DNA from 3 places in the Pseudomonas azadiae genome. Region 3 is predicted to be linked to each of the others. Evidence: predicted binding sites of a transcription regulator. Region 3 holds the regulator's gene; each other region holds the start of a gene.
The links. Region 3 encodes sigma-54, which starts transcription at its own class of promoters, with help from an activator protein. Its sites were predicted from a motif close to ANTGGCATNNANNTTGCTNT; they were not measured.
Positions count from the first base shown of each region.

Region 1: a site for sigma-54 is predicted at 2,614-2,633, ahead of KVG91_RS23585 (circularly permuted type 2 ATP-grasp protein). Genes of this name have one in related genera too.
Region 2: a site for sigma-54 is predicted at 4,783-4,802, ahead of flgB (flagellar basal body rod protein FlgB). Genes of this name have one in related genera too.

Region 1 covers NZ_JAHSTY010000002.1:1,584,808-1,592,142, forward strand. The annotation lists gene KVG91_RS23575 (ATP-dependent DNA helicase) at 1-71, shown strand, start outside; gene KVG91_RS23580 (alpha-E domain-containing protein) at 77-1,027, opposite strand; gene KVG91_RS23585 (circularly permuted type 2 ATP-grasp protein) at 1,030-2,439, opposite strand; gene KVG91_RS23590 (hypothetical protein) at 2,846-3,391, shown strand; gene KVG91_RS23595 (hypothetical protein) at 3,472-3,663, shown strand; gene KVG91_RS27845 (hypothetical protein) at 3,675-3,809, shown strand; gene KVG91_RS23600 (glycosyltransferase family 32 protein) at 3,865-7,335, opposite strand, start outside.
Region 2 covers NZ_JAHSTY010000001.1:1,372,407-1,379,741, reverse strand. The annotation lists gene KVG91_RS06200 (flagellar brake protein) at 15-764, opposite strand; gene KVG91_RS06195 (flagella synthesis protein FlgN) at 862-1,332, opposite strand; gene flgM (flagellar biosynthesis anti-sigma factor FlgM) at 1,381-1,701, opposite strand; gene flgA (flagellar basal body P-ring formation chaperone FlgA) at 1,843-2,607, opposite strand; gene KVG91_RS06180 (chemotaxis protein CheV) at 2,689-3,621, shown strand; gene cheR (protein-glutamate O-methyltransferase CheR) at 3,667-4,494, shown strand; gene flgB (flagellar basal body rod protein FlgB) at 4,845-5,252, shown strand; gene flgC (flagellar basal body rod protein FlgC) at 5,256-5,699, shown strand; gene flgD (flagellar hook assembly protein FlgD) at 5,716-6,441, shown strand; gene flgE (flagellar hook protein FlgE) at 6,473-7,335, shown strand, end outside.
Region 3 covers NZ_JAHSTY010000001.1:233,914-241,248, forward strand. The annotation lists gene lptC (LPS export ABC transporter periplasmic protein LptC) at 1-322, shown strand, start outside; gene lptA (lipopolysaccharide transport periplasmic protein LptA) at 309-842, shown strand; gene lptB (LPS export ABC transporter ATP-binding protein) at 842-1,567, shown strand; gene KVG91_RS01080 (RNA polymerase factor sigma-54) at 1,766-3,259, shown strand; gene hpf (ribosome hibernation-promoting factor, HPF/YfiA family) at 3,336-3,641, shown strand; gene ptsN (PTS IIA-like nitrogen regulatory protein PtsN) at 3,652-4,116, shown strand; gene rapZ (RNase adapter RapZ) at 4,119-4,976, shown strand; gene KVG91_RS01100 (HPr family phosphocarrier protein) at 4,993-5,265, shown strand; gene KVG91_RS01105 (ZIP family metal transporter) at 5,304-6,197, opposite strand; gene KVG91_RS01110 (superoxide dismutase) at 6,230-6,841, opposite strand; gene KVG91_RS01115 (hypothetical protein) at 6,843-7,271, opposite strand; gene KVG91_RS01120 (class II fumarate hydratase) at 7,299-7,335, opposite strand, start outside.

The sequences.
Region 1 (7,335 bases), on a different contig from region 3:
ATGATCGGTTCGGCGAGGCGCGGGTGCGCCAGTTATTGCCGAGCTGGTGGGCACCCACGACTGGCGCCTGACGATTTCAGACTACTTCCAGGTAAGAGCTGTGAATCGCCTGGGCCAGTTCGCGCACTGTGTCGATGAACTGCGTGAGACGACTGTGCAGCCCGTCCGCCAGAATCTCTTCAATGCCGGTGTACCTCAGCCGTGCTTCGAACTCCGCCGCCAGCCGCTGCGCCGTGCGCCCGTAACTGCCAGGCAAATCCGCGAGGATATGACTCAACTCCTCGATACACGCATGCAACGAGCGCGGAACATCGCGGCGCAACAGCAGCAGTTCGGAGACCGAGCGTGCATTCAACGCATTCGGATACAGCTGCGTATAAGCCTCGAACGATGACAATGCACGGAGCAGGGCGCTCCACTGGTAATACCCGCGTGCCGACAAATCGCTGACTTCCTCGGACTCTTCGCCGAACATCTCGTAGCGCGCATCCAGCAGGCGTAAGGTGTTGTCCGCGCGCTCGACAAAGGTACCCAGACGGATAAACCGGTAGGCGTCATTGCGCATGATGGTTCCCGAAGTAGCGCCGCGGAACAGGTGCGAACGCTGCTTGACCCAGTCGCAGAAATGGCTGATGCCATGCCGCGCCAGGCCGCCGGCGGCGATGCTGCGTATTTCCAGCCAGGTGGCGTTGAGGTTTTCCCACATGTCGGCGGTGATGCGCCCACGCACCGCGTGGGCGTTGCCGCGTGCGGTGCGCAGGCAGTTGTAGATGCTGGCCGGGTTCTCTTCGTCAAGGGCGAAGAAGTGCAGCATGCGCTCGGCATCCAACTGTTTATGACGCTCCAGGTAGCTCTCCAGGGTGCCGCTGCTGAGCAACGACATGGCCAGTTCATCCAGGCCATCGCTACGCCCGGCCTGGGGCATCAGCGACAGGGAGTAACTGACTTCAAGCATGCGCGCCAGGTTCTCGGCGCGCTCCAGGTAACGGGACATCCAGTAAAGATTTGCGGCGGTTCTACTCAGCATACTCAGCCCTCCACCACCCAGGTGTCCTTGGTTCCACCGCCTTGCGACGAGTTGACGATCAACGAGCCTTCCTTCAAGGCCACGCGGGTGAGCCCGCCGGGCACCAGGCGGGTCTCCTTGCCCGAAAGCACAAAGGGCCGCAGATCGATATGCCGAGGCGCGATACCGCTTTCGACAAAGGTCGGGCACGTCGACAGGCTCAGCGTGGGCTGGGCGATGTAGGCATGGGGCCTGGCCTTGATGCGCTGGCGGAAGTCCTCGATTTCGGCGGCGGTGGCGGCCGGGCCGACCAGCATGCCGTAGCCACCGCAGCCCTGGGTTTCCTTGACCACCAGTTCCGGCAGGTTGGCCAGCACGTGGGACAGCTCATCGGGGTTGCGGCACTGGAAGGTCGGCACGTTTTGCAGTATCGGTTCTTCATCCAGGTAGAAACGGATCATATGCGGCACATAGGGGTAGATCGACTTGTCATCGGCCACGCCGGTGCCGATGGCATTGGCCAGCACTACGTTGCCTGCGCAGTAGGCGGCCACCAGGCCGGGCACGCCAAGCATGGAATCGGGATTGAAGGCGTGGGGGTCGAGGAAGGCGTCGTCGATGCGCCGGTAAATCACGTCCACGGGCTTGGGGCCGTCGGTGGTGCGCATGAATACCTTGAGGTCGTGCACGAACAGGTCGGCGCCTTCCACCAGCTCCACGCCCATTTCCCGCGCCAGGAACGCGTGTTCGAAGAATGCACTGTTAAAGCGGCCCGGCGTCAGCACCACCACATTGGGGTTGTCCAGGCGGCTCGCGCTTTTCAAGGTCTTGAGCAGCAGGTTGGGGTAGTGGTCCACCGGTGCGATGCGCTGTTTGGCGAACACTTCGGGGAACAGGCGCATCATCATCTTGCGGTCTTCGAGCATGTAGCTCACGCCGCTGGGGGTACGCAGGTTGTCCTCGAGCACGTAGTAGGTGCCATCGCCATCGCGCACCAGGTCCACGCCGGAAATATGCGAATAGACGCCGCGGTGCAGGTCCAGGCCGACCATGGCTTTTTGATAACCCTCGTTTCCCAGCACCTGCTCTGCCGGAATGATCCCGGCCTTGATAATGCGCTGGTCATGGTAGATATCGGCCAGGAACATGTTCAGTGCGTTGACGCGCTGGATACAGCCGCGCTCGATCACGGCCCACTCGCTGGCGGGGATGCTGCGGGGAATGATGTCGAAGGGGATCAGGCGCTCGGTGTCGTGTTCATCGCCATACAGGGTAAAGGTGATCCCGGCGCGGTGGAACAGCAAATCGGCTTCACGGCGGCGCTGGGCCAGCAGTTCCGGCGGCGTGTTCGCCAGCCAGCGGGAGAAATCCTGATAATGCGCACGACACACGCCGTCTGCATCATTCATTTCGTCAAAGAAAGATCGAGCCATTCCAGTACCTTGTCAGTGCCGAGGGGAGCAGGGGGGGGCACTGCCGTTTCAAAAAACGCATTTTTTATGAGCCCGTGGCTGATGGTGCCAGCGGGCCTGGTCGTTACTTTCTCGTGAGGCCGGCTCTGGGTCAGGGGGTAACGAATGCTCCTGTTTTCGGGCAGATGAATGGATAAAGCAATGCCTGTGCCGAATCGCTTTGACGCGGATGATTTACCCTGCGGCAAAAGAACATGTTGTAGCGGGCGGGCTGTTGTGGAGAGCGGGCTTGCCACAGTAAGCCCGCTCGCCACAACAAGCCTGCCCGTCATAAGGGCAGGGCCCGCCCCAATTGGGTGCGAACAAACTTGAACTTCACCCACCGCCAACTCTTCTAATAGGCCTCTAACACGCGTGGAGTAGCGATGTGCCCAGAATCATCTCACCCGACACCCCGGAATCGAGCCTGACCGATCACAGCGAACACAACGCGAAGATCTTCGGCTCGCCCAAAGATCGCCTCGACTTCTACCGCCGCGAAATCCAGTACGAAACCTCGATCCTGGCCAACCGTACCGATGCCTACCTGACGGCGCAGTCGTTCCTGGTGATAGCCTTTGTTTCCGGCATGGGTAACCTCAACCCGGAGTGGGGCAAATTGTTTACTTTGGTGGTCCCGCTTTTCCTGGCGCTGCTGGGCATTCTCAGCTCCCTGAACGCCTGGCCCGGCATTCGCGCCGCCTATGACATCATTGATCACTGGCATTTCAAGCAGAGCGAACTGCTGCGCAGCGAACCGGTGATGGGCTTGGCCTACGATGAATCCCCGCTGTTTTCCGAGGTGGAGTCCAGCCACAAGGGCTACCGCAAATCCTTGCTGTTTTCCGTGCGCACGCCCTGGATCTTCATGGTGTTCTGGATACTGCTCGCCACGTATGCGGTGTACATCCAGTTCGATAATCCGGGGTCGTAAGCAATTGGAACTTCAGGGCCCCGCGCACGACCTTAGGTTTACGCAGGCTGCATTTTCCCGATACTGCGAAGAGGTGACCCATGAATACAAGCCACGATCCCCAGGCCAGCGGTGGCAACGGACCGGCACCCGCTACAGCCGCCGACGCGCCCAAGGACCCGGTCCCGGCCAAAGACCCCACGGCCAAGGAAAACGACTACAGTCCGGATTTCAAGTCTGAGCCTGAGCCCAAGACTGAAACCGATGCCGATATCGATACCCAAGGCGGTTAGAGGAGACGGTCATGTCAAAAGAACTCGATGAAGAACTCAACGACCCGGGTAATGAAGACCCGGGTTCGTTGATGGATGATGCAGAAGTACCGTTGAACGATCTGGATGAAGCGGCAGATGTCGGCAACACAGAGGACCAGGACTGAGCATCAGAACGCTCCCGGCCCGTGCCCGTCTGACGAGCACGGCCGGGTGCAGGGATCAGGAATCGATCCAGGAGTGCTCGGCGCCAACCTGTACGTTGAATTTATGCTGAAGCGGAAAGTAATGTTCCTTCAGCTTTCCCAGCTGTTTTCTCACCTGCATGTGTAGTGTGTCGGGGGGAGAGATACCGCTTCGCTTATAGGACTGGCGCACAGAATCTTCAAACTGGACTATTGGCCCGTGGGATTGGAGTTTTTGTTCGACCACTTTGTTCTCCCTGGTGATGCCATCTAAGCCCAGGTCGTACATGTCAGGTCGCTTCAGCTTAAGATTGTCGTTGAACAATGTCGGGCCGACCGTTTCAAAAATCTTGCGTTCGTAGGCCGTGAACTCGGGTGTGTATTGCACTTGACCGCCGGGGCCCTTGCTCACCGTAGGGCGGTTAGCCTGGAAGTAGGCCTTGTTGGCCGCGAAGCGCTTTTTCATCTCGGCGATCATGTCAGTAATGACCGGGTTATTCGCCTGCGTGCCGAAATTGCTGGTGTTATAGAACACGGTGTAGTCGGTGAGACTATGGGCGACCGGCCTGTTGAGCAGTACATCACTCGCGCCGGCATTCACCGCATCCGCCCCGACCTTGGCCTGGATGACATCATCCGTATCCAGATAGAACCCCCCGTATTTGTTGATGATCGGGTACCGCGCGACGTCCGAGGCGGCGGCCAGGTTTTTTCCTTGCCCTTGCCGAAAGTAATCGTACATCTCTTCGCTTTTCAACTGCTTGAAGACGTCATCTTCCTGCAGGTTGCGCACTTCCAGACCCGGGGCCTTGCTCTCAAGTTTCTGCTTTATCTGCTGGAAAATGGCGGGGCTGTCGGCATCCACGTGCAGGATGGATTTATACCCGGGGGCCTGGGCGGCGTTCTTGGCCATGGTGTCGATCAACTTGGGGGGGATGTCCTGGCCCGCCCAAAAGTAGTGAATGTTTTGGGGTATCGGCTTTACATCCTTCGGGATTGTCAATCCCGGCACATCCACAAATGCATAACGATGCGCATCTGGCTTTTTCGCTTTCAAGAACTCGTTGAATGACCCGCGTTGCCATTTGCCTTTGCCGGTGCGCCAGAAGTACTGGTGATTGAGCGCGTCGGCGTCTTTCCAGGCGCCCGCCGCACTGTCGAAGATGACGTTATGGTCCGTGCCCTTGTAGTTGAGCTTGAAGGGCGGCGTTGAGCTATCCACGACCTTGATGTCATCCATGGGGACGACATAGGTGCTGTCCCCCAGCTTCCAGCGCGAGATGGGTTCGCTTGTGCCACCCAGCAAGCGCGCGGATCGGGTAGTGGGCTCCCATCCCGAAGCGCCCAGGTCCCTGACCGGAATATCGGGCCCTGTGCCCTTGGGGTGTCGGATAACGCGTTGACCGTTATTAAGCCGGGACTCATACAGCACCCCGTCGATCTTCACATATTCCTTCTGGCTACGGCCCACATAAACATTGGCTTGCAGGCCCTGGCTCGATAACTCGTTCGCGCCGACGTACTTGGCTTCATAACCCAGCAGTTGCGTGTCGATGGGCCTCACCTTGCCGCCGGCCGCTACTCGACTAGGGGTGAAATCTTTCAGAGGGGGACCCACGGGGTGTTTCTTGATCGCATCGTACCGGTGCCAATTGCCTTGAAACATGACGGCGGTGCCTTCTACCGTCTCTTGCCCGACCTTGAACTTCCCATTGGCTGCCAGGCCGTGTTGCTGGCTGGCGGCCGTCACTGCGTCAGCGCTGCCAACCGCTTGCAAGCTGTCTGAGCGACTGGCGCCTGGGGCCTCAACAACGAAATTTTCCAGCGGTTTGCCGTAGGCTTGCCGGGTGCGGGGATCATAGGCGTACCATTTGCCCGCGGACTCATCGAATTGGGCCAGGGCTTTGCTTTCAACCGTGCGATTGAGGGCCTTATAAGTGCCTTCGGCGATGTCCGGCTTTTTAGCCAATTCAAGCAGGTTGACGCTACGGTATGCCCGCAACTGCCGCAGGCCCTTATACCCCGCCCCAAGCACGCGTGCCGAGCCATTCACCACGCCGCGCGCCAAGTCATCCAGCCCGCCAACCGGATTGAGCGCACCCAAGGCCGCGCGTCCGACAATCTTGAGGTTATGCCCGAGCCTGGCGAGTGCCGCAGCGCCGGTTGCCGCGGCTTTCGCGCCTTTGAGCGCGCTACCGAAACCGACCAGAAAACCGAACACATCCCATGAAAGATCACCCAAGCCCTGGGCAATTTTGCCGTTTTGAAAATTGACGACAGCCGACCTGAACGGAATGAGGTTCAGGGCGAACGCTGCGGCTTTTTCATGGGTAGGCACTTCAGTATCAAAGGTGGTTTGCCCCCTGGCCGCGCTTTTCAGCCCAGTCATATCCATATCCCGGAGGATGGCGTCTGCCAGGTAGGCGGTTCTCGCGCTGCCGAAGCTGTCGGGCACACCGGCTGACCCCTTGGACTCGTCCGCAACCGTGGCGGGGTACTGGCCTTGCGGGGTGATCACCTTGAATTCGTTGAAAGGCCGGGACCCTTTGTAATAGGGCTCACCTGTCTTGAAGTCGCCCAAGTCGGGGCGCTGGGTGATTTTCCCCTGTAGGCGGTCCAGTTGGTAGTTGTAGATTTGGCCATCGCGTTCGATCTTGATCTGTACGCAACCTTCAGTCGATTTGTTGCGTTCACTGACGGTTATACCGCCCCATTCGTAATGGACTTCCTTGGCGACGGTGATTTTTCCGTACTCGAAATGCTGACGGTCCACCAATGGCAGTTTCGATACCATGTGTTTTATGTGCGCGGTGGTGGCCGTCTTGACCGCACCGGAATAAGCCGAGAATGCCGCATCGAACGCCTCGGACAGAGGCGGCAGTTGTTTGAGTTTTGCCAAGACGGCATTGATGTCGACTGCAGCCGATGAAGAGACCCAGGCACCCGGCCTGCCGTCAGGGGGCAAATCGGCGCCGCCCAACGTGACGGCTCGCAGAACGTCTCTACCGGTTTGCCCCCAGTTATCCCCGGAACTCGGTGCTGCCGGGACGCCCCGGCCATCGATGTACAAATCGAGTATCGAGTAGGGCCCCGGAAAATATCGGTTGGCAGGAACGACGCTGATGCATTTTTCTTCGAAGAGCTTTGGATCCAGGTCCGGCATGGCCTTTTTCAACTGCTCCAGCGCCATGCCCTTGGCGGTCGGCATCTCTGCCATGGAGGCGTGCGAGGCCTTCTGGAGCTCGCTGATCTGCGCTGAAAACAGGTTGCGCACGCGCGTCATCGCGGCGTCGGTTGCCGGATACGGCATTCCGTTGGCAACGGCCCAGTCCTTGAGGGCTGCGCTCTGGGCGACAAACTCCGTGTGCTTCTCTTCTTCAGATATGGGGGCGATGCTGGCCTGAACCATGACTTGGGCGTAGCTCATCGTCGCCGTCGCGCCCGGAGCGAGCGCTTCGATACGGGCAACCGCGGTGGCGAAGCTGACCCAACTGTGGGTGCCCAGGCG
Region 2 (7,335 bases), 1.1 Mb from region 3:
TCGCGATTTCAGGTTTAAAAATCGTCGTCTTTGTCGAAGCGCCGCGCTTCGCGTTGCAGCTGGTAGACAAAACGTTCGACTTGGCGCTGCACCAGGCCGCTCATGTTGTGAAAGCGCACGCCGGCGAAGGTAATGTTGATCCTTTCTTCGAAGTGCAGGTACCGCAGTTCGACCGAGGTAGTCATGCTGCCAAAGGGCAGGGCGGCCATGAAGCGGTCGTAGACCTGGCCCAGCTGCAGGCGCTCGGAGATGTCCCCTTCAAAGCGCAGTTTGCAACCGGTGGCGGAAATATCCAGGAGTTTGCCGCGCACAGGTGCCTGGAGCTTCTCGCCATCCAGTTCGATGTTGACCAGTTGCGCCAGCTTCAAGGCGGCGCGGAAGGCATTGCGACGCTGATGGTAGACCACCTCGTCGGGCATGCTGCCGGTGTAGACACGGTGGCCGTCTTTTTCGCTGACGGTAAGAGTGCCATTGCTGTCCCACGCAATACGCACGCCGTCGTGGAAACCTTCGATGCGAAAGGGTTCGCCGTTTTCGAGGTGGCGTTCACCGTCGCGGGGAACCATTTCATCCAGGATCATCGCGCGGCCGTCACGGTCCACGTCCACCAGGTAACTCTGGAAGCGCTGGCTGCGTTCGTGGAAGGTGATGATCAGCGGGTCGTGGCTTTCTTGCAGCATCCGCAAGGTGCCGGCGATTTCCAGAGGCGTGGTGAGGACCTTGGGGGGCTGCGGGGCATCTTCCGCATTAAGGGCGTTGAACACGGTTCTTCCATCTCCAGACAAAATACGACTACACGCGAGAGCAGGCATTCTGCCAGTATGTGGCGCGCCTTGGATAGGCCGAGCTGTAAAACCAGCGTCAGGCTTGGCTGCGGGTGCTTGGCTTGACCAGGCGCGAGGTGGAACCCTGAGCGTTATAGAGCGCTGGAGGCTCGCCGCCGTGAAGTATGCGCAACTGGTTGGCGGTCGTGGCTTGCTGAAGCTGGATCGACTGACCGTTGAGCAGGTTGGCTTCCTGGCACTGGGTGAGCAATTGGTTGAGTTCTTTACTCTGGGCGAGCAGTTGATCGCCGACCGAAGAGTGGCTGGCCAATTGCGCCAGGCCGTCGTGGTCGGCGGGAAGGCCCAGGCTGATAAGGATCTGGCTGCGTTTTTTGCCGTGCTGTTCCAGCAGGACAATCAGCGACTGCTTGCGCGCCAGAATTTCTTCCAGCAGCGGCATGTCCCGGCCGTAGAGGGCCAGGGATTCTTCCTTGAGCAGCTTGAGCAACTGTTGCGTCGGCGCGAGATCATCAAGGATCAGTTGAAGCAGATTTTCGTCGTGATGCATGGCTGGCCTTGGGGTTTAAGCGTCCAAAAGCCCGGCGCAGGCCTTTGCCTAGCGCTCGGCTTCGAAATTGAGCAGCTTGCTGGCTACACGGTTGCTGTCGACTTTATAGCTGCCATCGGCGATTGCCTGTTTCAATTCGGCCACACGGGCTTTATTGACCACCGGTTGATCGCGTAGCGAGTCAGTGACCTTCTGCAACTGTTGAGCCTCATTGCTCAGGTGTACGGACTCCCCGCTCTGGCTGGCGCTCGCCTGTTCCGCCTTGGCGGGCAGTGGCGGGGCCTTGGCTTCTACGTTTTCCTTGCTGGTAGTACGCGTAGTGCCTGACGTCGTCGGGGTGTTATTTAAACGGCTGAAATCGATGACCATGATCAAAAAACCTCTGGGTATTTGGACGCTTGCCATGTTTTCGGCCATACCCAAACAAACTTTAGGCGCGAATGACAATAAATCTCCACACGGGACTTCTCGTGCACAGTGTAGGAAATGCGGGCGTCCCGTACCAGTGGTCTATAAAGCGACCTCCACTTGCCCTGGGGCTGTGACCCGCGCCTTGATCACGCGGTTTGAGTTGAGGTTCTTGACCCGGATCTGCTCGCTCATGCCACCGTTGGCCAGCGCTTCCCCCGGCATTTTTACGTTCAACCCGCCACTGCTGGCGGAAATCACCACCTGGTCACCCTTGCGAATCACCTCGGCCTGCTCAAGATGCACCAGGGTAATCACCTGATCGGTGACCACTGGTCGGGTCAGTTTCTGCCCGACGGCCTGATCGACGGAGGTCAGGTAGCCCTGGCTGATCATGCTGATGTCCCGTTCGCGCAGCACGACGTCCTCAAAACCGATGATGCCGGTGCGCTTGAGCGGGCGGGCAACCACCACCACATCGCGGAACAACTTGACCTGGGCCGGCACGAACACGGTCCAGGGCGAGGCGCCTTCGCAGCGCACCTTGACCGTCACGCGGCCGATGGGCTGGGCCGGACTTTCCAGGGTGGCTGTCAATTCCTTGTCGCACATTGGCATGCGCAGGCGGGGGTCCAACTGGTTGACCTGGATTTCATAACGTCCCGGCGTCTGTGTGGTCGCCAGATAATCTTCTACAGTGAACTCAAGAAAGCCCTGAGTGACGCCGATAAGTACATCAGGCAGTGTGACGTTATCAGCGCGGGCCGTGGCGCCCAGGCCCAAGGCGAGCAGCGCCAGCGGTACGCAGAGGCATCTGCAGAACCGTGTCAGGGTGGGGCGTCGGGAAACCGTCGTTTTAATATCCATGATCAGTAAATAGCAAAGCTCGTGCCGTTTCGTGTTGGGTGCGCGTCGCACCCCCAAAGGTTTTAGCGTAGGAGTCTGGGCATGGCAGGAGTAATGGATTCAGTAAACCAGCGCACACAGCTGGTAGGGCAGAATCGCCTGGAGTTGTTGCTTTTTCGCCTCGATGGCAAGCAGCTATATGGCATCAACGTATTCAAGGTGCGGGAAGTGCTGCAATGCCCCAAGCTGACGATCATGCCCAAGTCCAGTCCGGTGGTGTGTGGCGTTGCCAGTATCCGTGGTGCGACGATCCCGATTCTCGACTTGGCCCTGGCCACCGGTTCGGCGGGTTTGCAGGACCGCGAGAACCCGTTCGTGATCATCACTGAGTACAACACCAAGACCCAGGGTTTCCTGGTGCGCTCGGTGGAGCGCATCGTCAACATGAACTGGGAAGAGATCCATCCGCCGCCCAAGGGCACTGGCCGCGATCACTACCTCACGGCAGTAACGCGGGTGGATAACCAGTTGGTGGAAATCATCGACGTGGAGAAGATTCTCGCCGAAGTGGCACCGACGTCGGAAACGATCTCGGTCGGTGTGGTCGATGCCGACACGGCGCACAAGGCAATTTCCCTGCGCGTACTGACGGTGGACGACTCTTCGGTGGCGCGTAAGCAGGTGACGCGTTGCCTGCAGACGGTCGGCGTAGACGTGGTGGCCCTCAATGATGGTCGCCAGGCGCTGGATTACCTGCGCAAATTGGTCGACGAAGGCAAGAAGCCCGAAGAAGAATTCTTGATGATGATCTCCGACATCGAGATGCCTGAAATGGACGGCTACACCCTCACGGCTGAGATACGCAGCGACCCGCGCATGCAAAAATTGCATATCATCCTGCATACTTCGTTGTCGGGTGTCTTCAACCAGGCGATGGTCAAGAAGGTCGGTGCCGATGACTTTCTGGCCAAATTCCGTCCTGATGACCTGGCATCCCGGGTCGTTGAGCGGATCAAGGCAGCAGATCACAGCTAGGGTTTTTTTCCCTCGCGGTCACACGTTTTTTTAGAGGCGGTATCAGTGTCTACAGGTAATTTGGATTTTGAACAGTTCCGGGTCTTCCTGGAAAAAGCCTGTGGCATATTGCTCGGTGAAAACAAGCAATACCTGGTTTCCAGCCGTCTCAATAAACTGATGGAGCAGCAGGGCATCAAGTCCCTCAGCGAATTGGTTCAGCGGATCCAGGGCCAGCCACGCAGCGGTCTCAAGGAGATGGTGGTCGATGCCATGACCACCAACGAAACCTTATGGTTTCGCGACACCTACCCTTTCGAAGTGCTCAAGAGCAAAGTGCTGCCGGAAGCCATCAAGGCCAGCCCGGGCCAGCGCCTGCGCATCTGGTCGGCGGCCTGCTCCTCGGGGCAGGAACCGTACTCGATTTCCATGTCCATCGATGAGTTCGAGCGGACCAACATGGGCCAGTTGAAGGCCGGCGCGCAAATCGTCGCCACCGACCTGTCCGGCACCATGCTCACCAATTGCAAGACCGGTGAGTACGACAGCCTGGCCCTGGGCCGCGGCTTGTCCCAAGAGCGCCTGCAGCGTTACTTCGACCCGAAAGGGGCGGGGCGCTGGGCGGTCAAGGCACCGATCAAGAGCCGTGTGGAGTTTCGCTCCTTCAACCTGCTCGACAGCTACGCCAGCCTGGGCAAGTTCGACATGGTGTTCTGCCGCAACGTGCTGATCTACTTCTCGGCCGAGGTGAAGAAAGACATCCTGCTGCGCATCCACGGCACGCTCAAGCGCGGCGGTTACCTGTTCCTCGGTGCTTCCGAAGCGCTGAACGGTTTGCCGGACCATTACCAGATGGTGCAGTGCAGCCCTGGGATCATCTACCAGGCCAAGTAATTCGTAGGTCAAGTAATTCGCAGGTCAAAAATGTGGGAGCGGGCTTGTGTGGGAGCTCGCTTGCCTGCGATGCAGACACCTCGGTTTTTCAGTTACACCGAGGTGACACTATCGCAGGCAAGCCAGCTCCCACATAGCTCCGCTCCCACATTTGTTTGCGGCAATCCTTCCTGAAGCGGCAACTCTCAATTGCCGCTTTACTGGCGCCACGCGGAAAGCCCTTGCCGCTTTTCTGGCATCGCCGCCGGCAACCTCCCCGCAAAGCCCCGGAATACGGGCCTCCCGAGAATTGGCATGCGCCTTGCTATACCCCTTGTAACGAATAGCAGGTCAGCCTAAAGGTTTCCGCCATGAGCATCAGCTTCGATAAAGCGCTCGGTATCCACGAACAAGCCCTGGGCTTCCGCGCCCAGCGTGCCGAAGTCCTGGCCAACAACATTGCCAACGCCGACACCCCGAACTACAAGGCTCGGGATCTGGACTTCTCCGCCGTGCTTGCCGCACAGCAGGACAAGACCAAGAACGGCACCTTCGCCTTGAACATGACCAACAACCGTCATATCGAAGCGCAAGGCCTGAGCAATGGTGACGAGTCGCTGCTGTATCGCACGCCGATGCAGCCGTCGATCGACCAGAACACCGTCGACGCCCAGCTGGAGCAATCGGCCTACGCCGAGAACTCGGTGAACTTTCAGGCCAGCTTTACCCTGCTCAACAGCAAATTCAAAGGGCTGATGTCAGCCCTGCGTGGAGAATAAACCATGTCCCTGTCCAGTGTTTTCAATATTGCCGGCAGTGGCATGAGCGCGCAGACCACGCGCTTGAACACCGTCGCCAGTAACATCGCCAACGCCGAGACCGTGTCTTCGAGCATTGACCAGACCTACCGCGCCCGGCACCCGGTGTTCGCCACCATGTTCCAGGGCGGCCAGAACGGCGGCGGCGATTCGCTGTTCCAGGACCAGGGCGCCGCAGGCTCCGGCGTGCAAGTGCTCGGTGTGGTTGAAGACCAGAGCAACCTCGAAGCCCGCTACGAGCCCAACCATCCCGCCGCGAACGAAAAGGGGTACGTCTACTACCCCAACGTCAACGTGGTCGAGGAAATGGCCGACATGATTTCCGCCAGCCGCTCGTTCCAGACCAACGCGGAAATGATGAACACCGCCAAAACCATGATGCAGAAGGTCCTGACCCTGGGTCAGTGATAAGGGGCGCCAAATAATGGCCATCGTTGATACCTCAAACAACACGGCAGTTCAGGACCTCTTTAACAATAAGGTCAAGACTGCAACGGACAACAGCAGTGTCGGCGACGCAGCCAAGACGGCGACGGGCAGCCAGTCGCTGGGCAAGGACGCGTTCCTGCAACTGCTCGTGACCCAACTGAAAAACCAGAACCCGCTCTCGCCGCAAGACAACGGCGCGTTCGTGGCCCAGCTGGCGCAGTTCAGCAGCCTGGAAGGCATCAACACCCTGAACGACTCGGTGAATAACATCTCGAGCAACTTCAGTTCTTCGCAAGCGCTGCAGGCGTCGTCGTTGGTAGGACGTTCGATCATCACCCAGACCGACAAGGCGCTGGTCGATACCAGCAAGAGCATGACCGGCTCGGTAGCCGTCACGGCGGCGACGGGCAACGTGTCCATCAAGATCACCGACAAAGATGGCAACGTGGTGCGCACCATCGATACGGGCGCCCAGAGCGCGGGCACTTCCGACTTTATCTGGGACGGTAAGAACGAAAAGGGCGAGGTCGCTCCCGCGGGCACCTACACCTTCACGGCCACTACCAAGAACGACAAGGGCGACGCCGTTGCCCTGGCCACTTCGCTGCCGGCGACGGTAACGAGCGTGACCCTGAGCAAGACCGGCGGCGAAATGCTGCTGAACCTTGCAGGCGGCATGGGCAGCGTCAAGCTGTCGCAAATTCAGACTATCGGTACATAGAGCCGGCTAACGACGGCAGAGGGAGAGAAACATGTCTTTTAACATCGGCCTTAGCGGCCTCTATGCGGCCAACAAACAACTGGACGTGACCGGCAACAACATTGCCAACGTCGCGACCACTGGCTTCAAGTCGTCCCGCGCGGAATTCGCCGACATCTACGCCGCCTCCAAATTGGGCACCGGCCAGAACAGCATCGGCAACGGTGTGAACCTGGCGGCCGTGTCCCAGCAGTTCACCCAAGGTGACGTGAACGGCAGTGGCGGCGTGTTGGACATGGCGATCCAGGGCGGCGGCTTCTTCGTGCAGAAGGGCAGTGACGGTTCGCTGGAATACACCCGCAGTGGTGCTTTCCGTGCCGACAAGGACGGCTACATCACCAACAACACCGGGACCTCGCGCTTGCAAGGTTATGCGGCGGATGAGAACGGCAAGGTCACCAAGGGCGGCCTCGTCGACCTGCAACTGAATCTGTCGAATCTGCCGCCGAAGGCGTCCAGCAAAGTGGATTCCACCAGCAACCTGAACTCTTCGGAACCGGCGATCAACCAGACCACCAAGCCGTTCGACCCGTCCGACACCAGCACCTTTACCACGCAATACAGCACCACGTTGTACGATACCCAGGGCAACGCGCACTCGATGGTCCAGTACATGGTGAAGACCGATTCCAACAAGTGGATGTCCTACACCACGATCGACGGGCGCAACCCGGATGGATCGACGCTGGCCGCCACGCCGCCTGTAGGAAAGCTGCTGACATTTGATACCGCAGGCACGCTTTCGACGATCACAACGCCGCCGGCTACCGTCTCCAACACCACGCTGACCATCGCTGACTGGAAGCCGGGTGCCATGGTCAACGGGGTTTGGACAGACAACGGCGCTGCTGCCAA
Region 3 (7,335 bases):
CAACCCCGACATGAACATTTACCGCGGCACCGAGTTCCCGTGGCACGTCACCAGCAAGCGTGGCGAGGTCAACCCGGACGGTACCGAGGTGGAACTGATCGATTCGGTGCGCGTTGCGCGCACTGACGATAAAAACCGCGACACCGTGATTACCAGCAGTCGCATGACCGTATTCCCACAGAAGCAATATGCGCAGACCGAGCAAGACGTTAGAATCGACGGCGCTGGCGGTGTATCGACTGGCAAGGGAATGAAAGCGTATTTGAAAGAAAGCAGGATACACCTGCTATCGAACGTAAGAGGACAGTATGAGGCTCGTTAAAACTCTCCCTATTTTGCTCGGCCTGGGCGCAGTACTGGGAAGCGTGAGCGCCTGGGCTCTGCCGAACGATAGCCAGCAGCCGATCCACATTTCGGCTGACGATGCGCAGCTCGATGACAAGCAAGGCGTCGCCACCTATACAGGCGGCGTGATCATCACTCAGGGCTCGATGAAGATCACCGGTAACACGGTGACGCTGACGCGTACCGCGGCAGGCGACATCGATGTCGTGACCTCTGTCGGCAACCTTGCCTACTTCGAACAGAAGCAAAAGGCAGAAGATCCCGGCCCGATGAAAGGCTATGGCAAGACCATCCAGTACCACGCGCAGCAGAATCGCATCGTCCTGATCGACCAGGCCAAGGTCCTCAGCGCCGACGGCAACTCGACCGAAGGCGAGAAGATCGTTTACAACACCCAGACCCAGGTCGCGCAGGCGGGCCGCGCCAACGGCACCAAGGTCAGCGCACCGCGCCCACGCATCGACATGGTTATCCAGCCGAAGAAGAAGGCCGAGTAATGGCAACCCTGAAAGCCCAGCACCTGGCCAAAGCCTATAAAAGCCGTCAGGTCGTGCGCGACGTCAGTCTGTCGATCGACAGCGGCCAGATCGTCGGCTTGCTCGGCCCCAACGGCGCCGGCAAGACCACCTGCTTCTATATGATCGTCGGCCTGGTCCAGGCGGACCAGGGCCGTGTATTGATCGATGACCTGGACGTGAGCCACCAGCCGATGCATGGCCGCGCCCGCGCCGGTATTGGCTATCTGCCGCAGGAAGCGTCGATCTTTCGCAAACTGTCGGTCGCCGACAACATCATGGCCATCCTCGAAACCCGCAAGGAACTCGACCGTGACGGCCGCCGCAAGGAGCTGGAAAGCCTGCTGCAGGAATTCCACATCAACCACATTCGCGACAACCTCGGCATGAGCCTCTCCGGCGGTGAGCGTCGCCGTGTGGAAATCGCCCGCGCCCTGGCCACCGCACCCAAGTTCATCCTGCTGGACGAACCGTTTGCCGGCGTCGACCCAATTTCTGTCGGCGACATCAAGCAGATCATCCATCACCTCAAGGCCAAGGGCATTGGCGTGCTGATCACCGACCACAACGTCCGTGAGACGCTCGATATCTGCGAAACCGCGTACATCGTCAACGATGGCCAGCTGATCGCCGAAGGCGATTCCGCCACCATCCTGGCCAACGAGCTGGTCAAGGAAGTGTACCTGGGTCATGAGTTCCGCCTGTAAGCCTGCCTGTTTGAAAAAGGCGGTGGAAGACCGTTTGCCAACGTGTGCGGGAGTCAATGAAAACCTCCGGATTTTTATTGTTACCGCGCTCTAGGCAAAGCCCCCGATATCAGGCATATAATTTGCTTATGTTTGGCGCTCACGCGCCCTGTCGTGGATGGCGCATTGCGCCGGCGAATAAGGTGTTAAGCCCCTGCCATGAAACCATCGCTAGTCCTGAGAATGGGCCAGCAGCTGACGATGACACCGCAGCTGCAACAGGCCATCCGCCTGCTCCAATTGTCGACCCTGGACCTGCAACAGGAAATCCAGGAGGCCCTGGAATCCAATCCGATGCTCGAACGCCAGGAAGAAGGCGACGACTTCGATAATGCAGACCCACTGGCCGACAACATCGAGCAAAAACCCAATTCCGACGTGCAGGAACCCTCCTACCAGGAAACCGCCCCAACGGTGGACAACCTTGAGGAAGGCGACTGGAACGAACGCATTCCCAACGAACTTCCCGTCGACACCGCCTGGGAAGACGTCTACCAGACCAGCGCCAGCAGCCTGCCCAGCAATGACGATGACGAGTGGGACTTCACCACCCGCACTTCGGTTGGCGAGAGCTTGCAGAGCCACTTGCTGTGGCAACTGAACCTTGCTCCGATGTCGGACACCGATCGCTTGATCGCCGTGACCCTGATCGACTGCATCAACAATCAGGGCTACCTGGACGAGACGCTTGAGGAAATCCTCGAGGCATTCGACCCGGAGCTCGATATCGAGCTGGACGAAATCGAAGCCGTCCTGCACCGCATCCAGCAATTCGAGCCCGCCGGTATCGGCGCGCGCAATCTCAGCGAATGCCTGCTGCTGCAACTGCGCCAGTTGCCGGCCAAGACCGCTTGGCTCGCCGAAGCCCAGCGCCTGGTCACCGATTATATCGACCTGCTGGGCAGCCGCGACTACAGCCAGTTGATGCGCCGCATGAAGCTCAAGGAAGACGACCTGCGCCAGGTCATCGAGCTGGTACAGAGCCTCAACCCGCGCCCCGGTTCGCAGATCGAGTCAAGCGAAGCTGAATACGTCGTACCGGACGTGATCGTGCGCAAGGACAACGAGCGCTGGCTGGTGGAGTTGAACCAGGAGTCGGTGCCGCGCCTGCGCGTCAACCCGCAATATGCCGGTTTTGTGCGCCGCGCCGATACCAGCGCCGACAATACCTTCATGCGTAACCAGTTGCAGGAAGCGCGCTGGTTCATCAAGAGCCTGCAAAGCCGCAACGAAACCCTGATGAAAGTCGCCACCCAGATCGTCGAGCATCAGCGCGGCTTTCTGGAATATGGCGACGAAGCGATGAAACCGCTGGTGCTGCATGACATCGCCGAGGCGGTAGGCATGCACGAATCGACGATTTCCCGGGTGACGACGCAAAAATTCATGCATACCCCGCGGGGCATATATGAGCTGAAATACTTTTTCTCAAGCCATGTGAGCACCTCCGAAGGCGGCGAATGCTCGTCCACGGCGATCCGCGCGATCATCAAAAAACTGGTTGCTGCGGAAAATCAGAAAAAGCCATTGAGTGACAGTAAGATCGCTGGTTTACTGGAGGCACAAGGCATTCAGGTCGCCCGTCGAACCGTCGCCAAGTACCGCGAATCCCTCGGGATCGCGCCTTCCAGCGAGCGTAAGCGTTTGATGTGACGGGCGGGCCACAGCGTTCCAGTGGCAGGTATTCCTTACCTGCCGCTTTATGCACTGGCAACGAAGGAGAAGCTGTATGCAAGTCAACATCAGTGGACACCATGTGGAAGTCACCCCTCCAATGCGCGAATACGTCGAGCAGAAGCTGAAGAAGCTTGAAGGACATTTCGACAAGATCACCAACGTGCAGGTCATCATGAAGGTCGATAAGCTTCAGCAGAAAATCGAGGCGACCCTCCAGATTCCCGGTGGCGAAGTGGTTGCTAATGCCGAGCATGAAGACATGTATGCATCGATCGACTTGCTCACCGACAAGCTTGACCGCCAACTCAAAAAGCATAAGGAAAAGAATCTGCACCTGATGCAAGGTACAGGTCGTTAACTCTCCCCCCATGATCCGACTTGAAACCATCCTGACCCCCGGCCGTTCCCTTGTGAACGTGCCGGGCGGCAGTAAAAAGCGCGCCCTCGAACAAATTGCCAACCTGATCAGCAGCCAAGTGCCTGAGCTGGAAATGCAAGATGTCTTCGAGGCCCTGATTGCTCGTGAAAAACTCGGTTCTACCGGTTTTGGCAACGGCATCGCCATTCCCCACTGCCGCCTCAAAGGCTGCGAGACACCGGTCAGCGCGCTGCTGCACCTGGACGCTCCCATTGATTTCGATGCCATCGACGGTGCGCCGGTCGACCTGCTGTTCGTACTGTTGGTCCCGCAAGCTGCCACCGATGCACACCTGGAACTGCTTCGGCAGATCGCCAGCATGCTCGACCGCAAGGAAGTACGCGACAAACTGCGCAGTGCCAGCAGCAACGAGGCGCTGTACCAGGTTGTCCTGGATGAACAGAGCGGGCAGTAATCATGCGTTTGATCATCGTCAGCGGCCGTTCTGGCTCGGGTAAAAGCACCGCTCTCAATGTTCTTGAGGACAACGGTTTCTACTGTATCGACAACCTGCCCGCCGGCCTGCTGCCGGAACTGGCCGAGCGCGCGCTGATCCACACGGAGCTGGCGCAGCCGCTGGTCGCGGTTTCGATTGATGCACGCAACCTGCCAAGCCACCTCTCACGCTTCCCTGAACTGCTCGAGGAAGTGCGCGCCAAGCACATCCATTGCGATGTGCTGTATCTGGACGCCGACGAAGAAACCTTGCTCAAACGCTTCTCCGAGACCCGCCGGCGCCACCCCCTCAGCAGCACCCAGCGTTCGCTGGCCGAAGCCATCGAAGACGAAACCAAGCTGCTGGGGCCGATCATTGACCTGGCCGACCTCAAGATCAACACCACCAGCCTCAACCTGTACCAGTTGCGCGATGCCATCAAGCTGCGCCTGCTGAACCAGCCGGAGCCAGGCACGGCGTTTCTCGTCGAGTCGTTTGGCTTCAAGCGGGGCATGCCGGTGGATGCCGACCTGGTGTTCGATGTGCGTTGCTTGCCGAACCCCTACTGGAAGCCGGAGCTGCGTGAACAGTCCGGGTTGGACCAGCCGGTGGCCGATTACCTGGCCGCGCAACCGGATGTGGAGGAGATGTTCCAGGACATTTCCAGCTACCTGCTCAAATGGCTGCCGCGCTTCGCCGCCAGTAATCGGGCCTATGTCACCATTGCCATCGGCTGCACCGGCGGTCACCACCGCTCCGTGTACCTGACCGAACGCCTGGGCCAGGTGCTGCAAAAAACCCTCAAGAATGTCCAGGTCCGCCACCGCGACCTTAGCTGAAAGGAACACCGCCGCGATGCCCGCTCTGGAAATTGAAATCATCAACAAGCTGGGCCTTCACGCCCGCGCCTCGGCCAAATTCGTGGGTGTGGCCGGCCAGTTTCCCTGCCAGATCCGCGCTGGGCGTACACCGGATTCCATGGTCGATGGAAAGAGCATCATGGCCATGATGATGCTGGCGGCCGGCAAAGGCACCAGGATTCACTTGAAGACGGAGGGTGAGCACGAACAGGAAGCAATGGAGGCCTTAGTGGCGTTGATCAACAACTACTTTGATGAGGGTGAGTGAACTCACCCTTTCGAGACGGGCATGAGGTCGCAACGACTTCAGCCCAACGCGGTATCCATCACCATCATCAAGCAAAAACCAATACACAGCCCAAGGCTGGCGAGCTTTTCGTGACCATTGCGCCGCGATTCAGGAATGACTTCGTGAGTGACCACCAGCAGCATCGCACCGGCGGCCAGGGCCAGGCCCAAAGGCAACAGCACCTCGGCCAGGCTTACCAACCACGCGCAGAGCACGGCAAACACCGGCTCCACCAGACCTGACGCAGCGCCGATCAAGAACGCCTTGACCCGTGACATCCCTGCCCCGGCCAATACCAGCGCAATCACCAGCCCTTCCGGCACATCCTGCAACGCAATGCCCATGGCCAGGCTGTCGGCATCCGGCATGCCGCCACCGGCGGAGACGCCCACCGCCATGCCTTCCGGAATGTTGTGAGCAATGATGGCAAACACGAACAGCCAGATGCGCGGCGGGATCACCGGTTTGTCCGGCGTGCCCACCAGCATTTCCGGGCTGGCACCGGAGACCTTGCGATCAACCAGGTACAGCCCGAATGCCCCGCACATAATGCCGAAACTGATCAAGCCACTCGCGCCCCAGGGCGACAGCCCAAGGCTCTCGGCCGCGGCAATGCCCGGCACGATCAGCGAGAACGCCGTCGCCGCCAGCATCACCCCGGCACCAAAACCGAGCAACATATCGCTCAGCGCTACCGGCATGCGCCGGATGAGCAGCACCGGAACGGCACCAAGCGCCGTGCCGAGCGCGCAGATGGCCCCGCCCTGCAGGGCGCGCAGTATGCGCGGTTCCAGGTCCAGCCAGGCCAGCCCGTGAGCCACCAGCAATGCAGAACCTGCCAATAGCAGCAGCGAGCCAAACGCATAACGAAACATTCGCCCGCTGCTGATCGCCAGTGTTTCAGTGCCCATATTCGGCCTTAGATCGTGTTATGAGGTTAAAGTCAGGCGACAGCGGCCTGATAGCGCGCGGCAACTTCCGGCCAGTTGATTACACTGTAGAAGGCATTGATGTATTCGGGGCGGCGGTTCTGATACAGCAGGTAGTAGGCATGCTCCCAGACATCCAGGCCGAGGATCGGCGTATTACCGTTCATCAGCGGACTGTCCTGGTTACCGCTGCTTTCCACCACCAGGGCCTTTTGCGGGGTGACGCTCAGCCACGCCCAGCCGCTGCCGAAACGGCTCAGGGCCGCCTTGGTGAACGCTTCCTTGAAGCTGTCGAAGCCACCCAACTGCTCGTCAATCGCCTTGCCCAGCGCGCCCTCGGGTTTACCGCCCCCCTTGGGCGACATCACCGCCCAGAACAACGAATGGTTGGCGTGCCCGCCACCTTGGTTGATCACCGCCTGGCGCAGTTTTTCCGGCAGCTGCTGCACGCTGGATACCAGCTTCTCCACCGGCCAGCCCGCAAACTCGGTGCCTTGTACGGCCGCGTTGAGGTTGTTGATGTAGGTCTGGTGGTGCTTGGTGTAGTGGATTTCCATGGTCTGCGCATCGATATGCGGTTCCAGGGCGTCGTAGGCGTAAGGCAAGGCAGGCAGGGTGTAAGTCATATCAATGTGCTCCGTAGAGGGAAGTGGTCGGTTGCACCGCAGCGCCACCCAGCAAGCGATGGGTGCGCGGGTACTCGCCGTGATCGCTGATGAAGTTCAGGAGCTCGACGTAAGTCTTGCTGCTCTGACGCAAGGCCGCTTCGCGCAATGGCGCGCTCAAACGCGAGTCCTGCATGGTCTGCAACAGACGCTGGTGAATGGCGCAGAGGTATTCGGCGCTTTCTTCCGGCTGGTTCAGGCGCAGGTGCAGGTCCGCAAGGTTATGGTGGGAAATGACGCAGGCCGCCACCGCTTCGTCGGCGTCCGCCCAGCGTTCGAACAACACTTGCGCCAGGGCCAGGGCTTGCAAGTAAGCCTCGCGAGCATCCACCAGTTCGCCCGCCATAAAGCAGCGATTGGCCCGTTCGATCGTGCGTTTCCAGTGCTCCATGGTGAGCCTCCAAAGCAGGGTCGGTGATTACACGCCGCCGGCGGTGAGCTTTTCCGGATCCAGC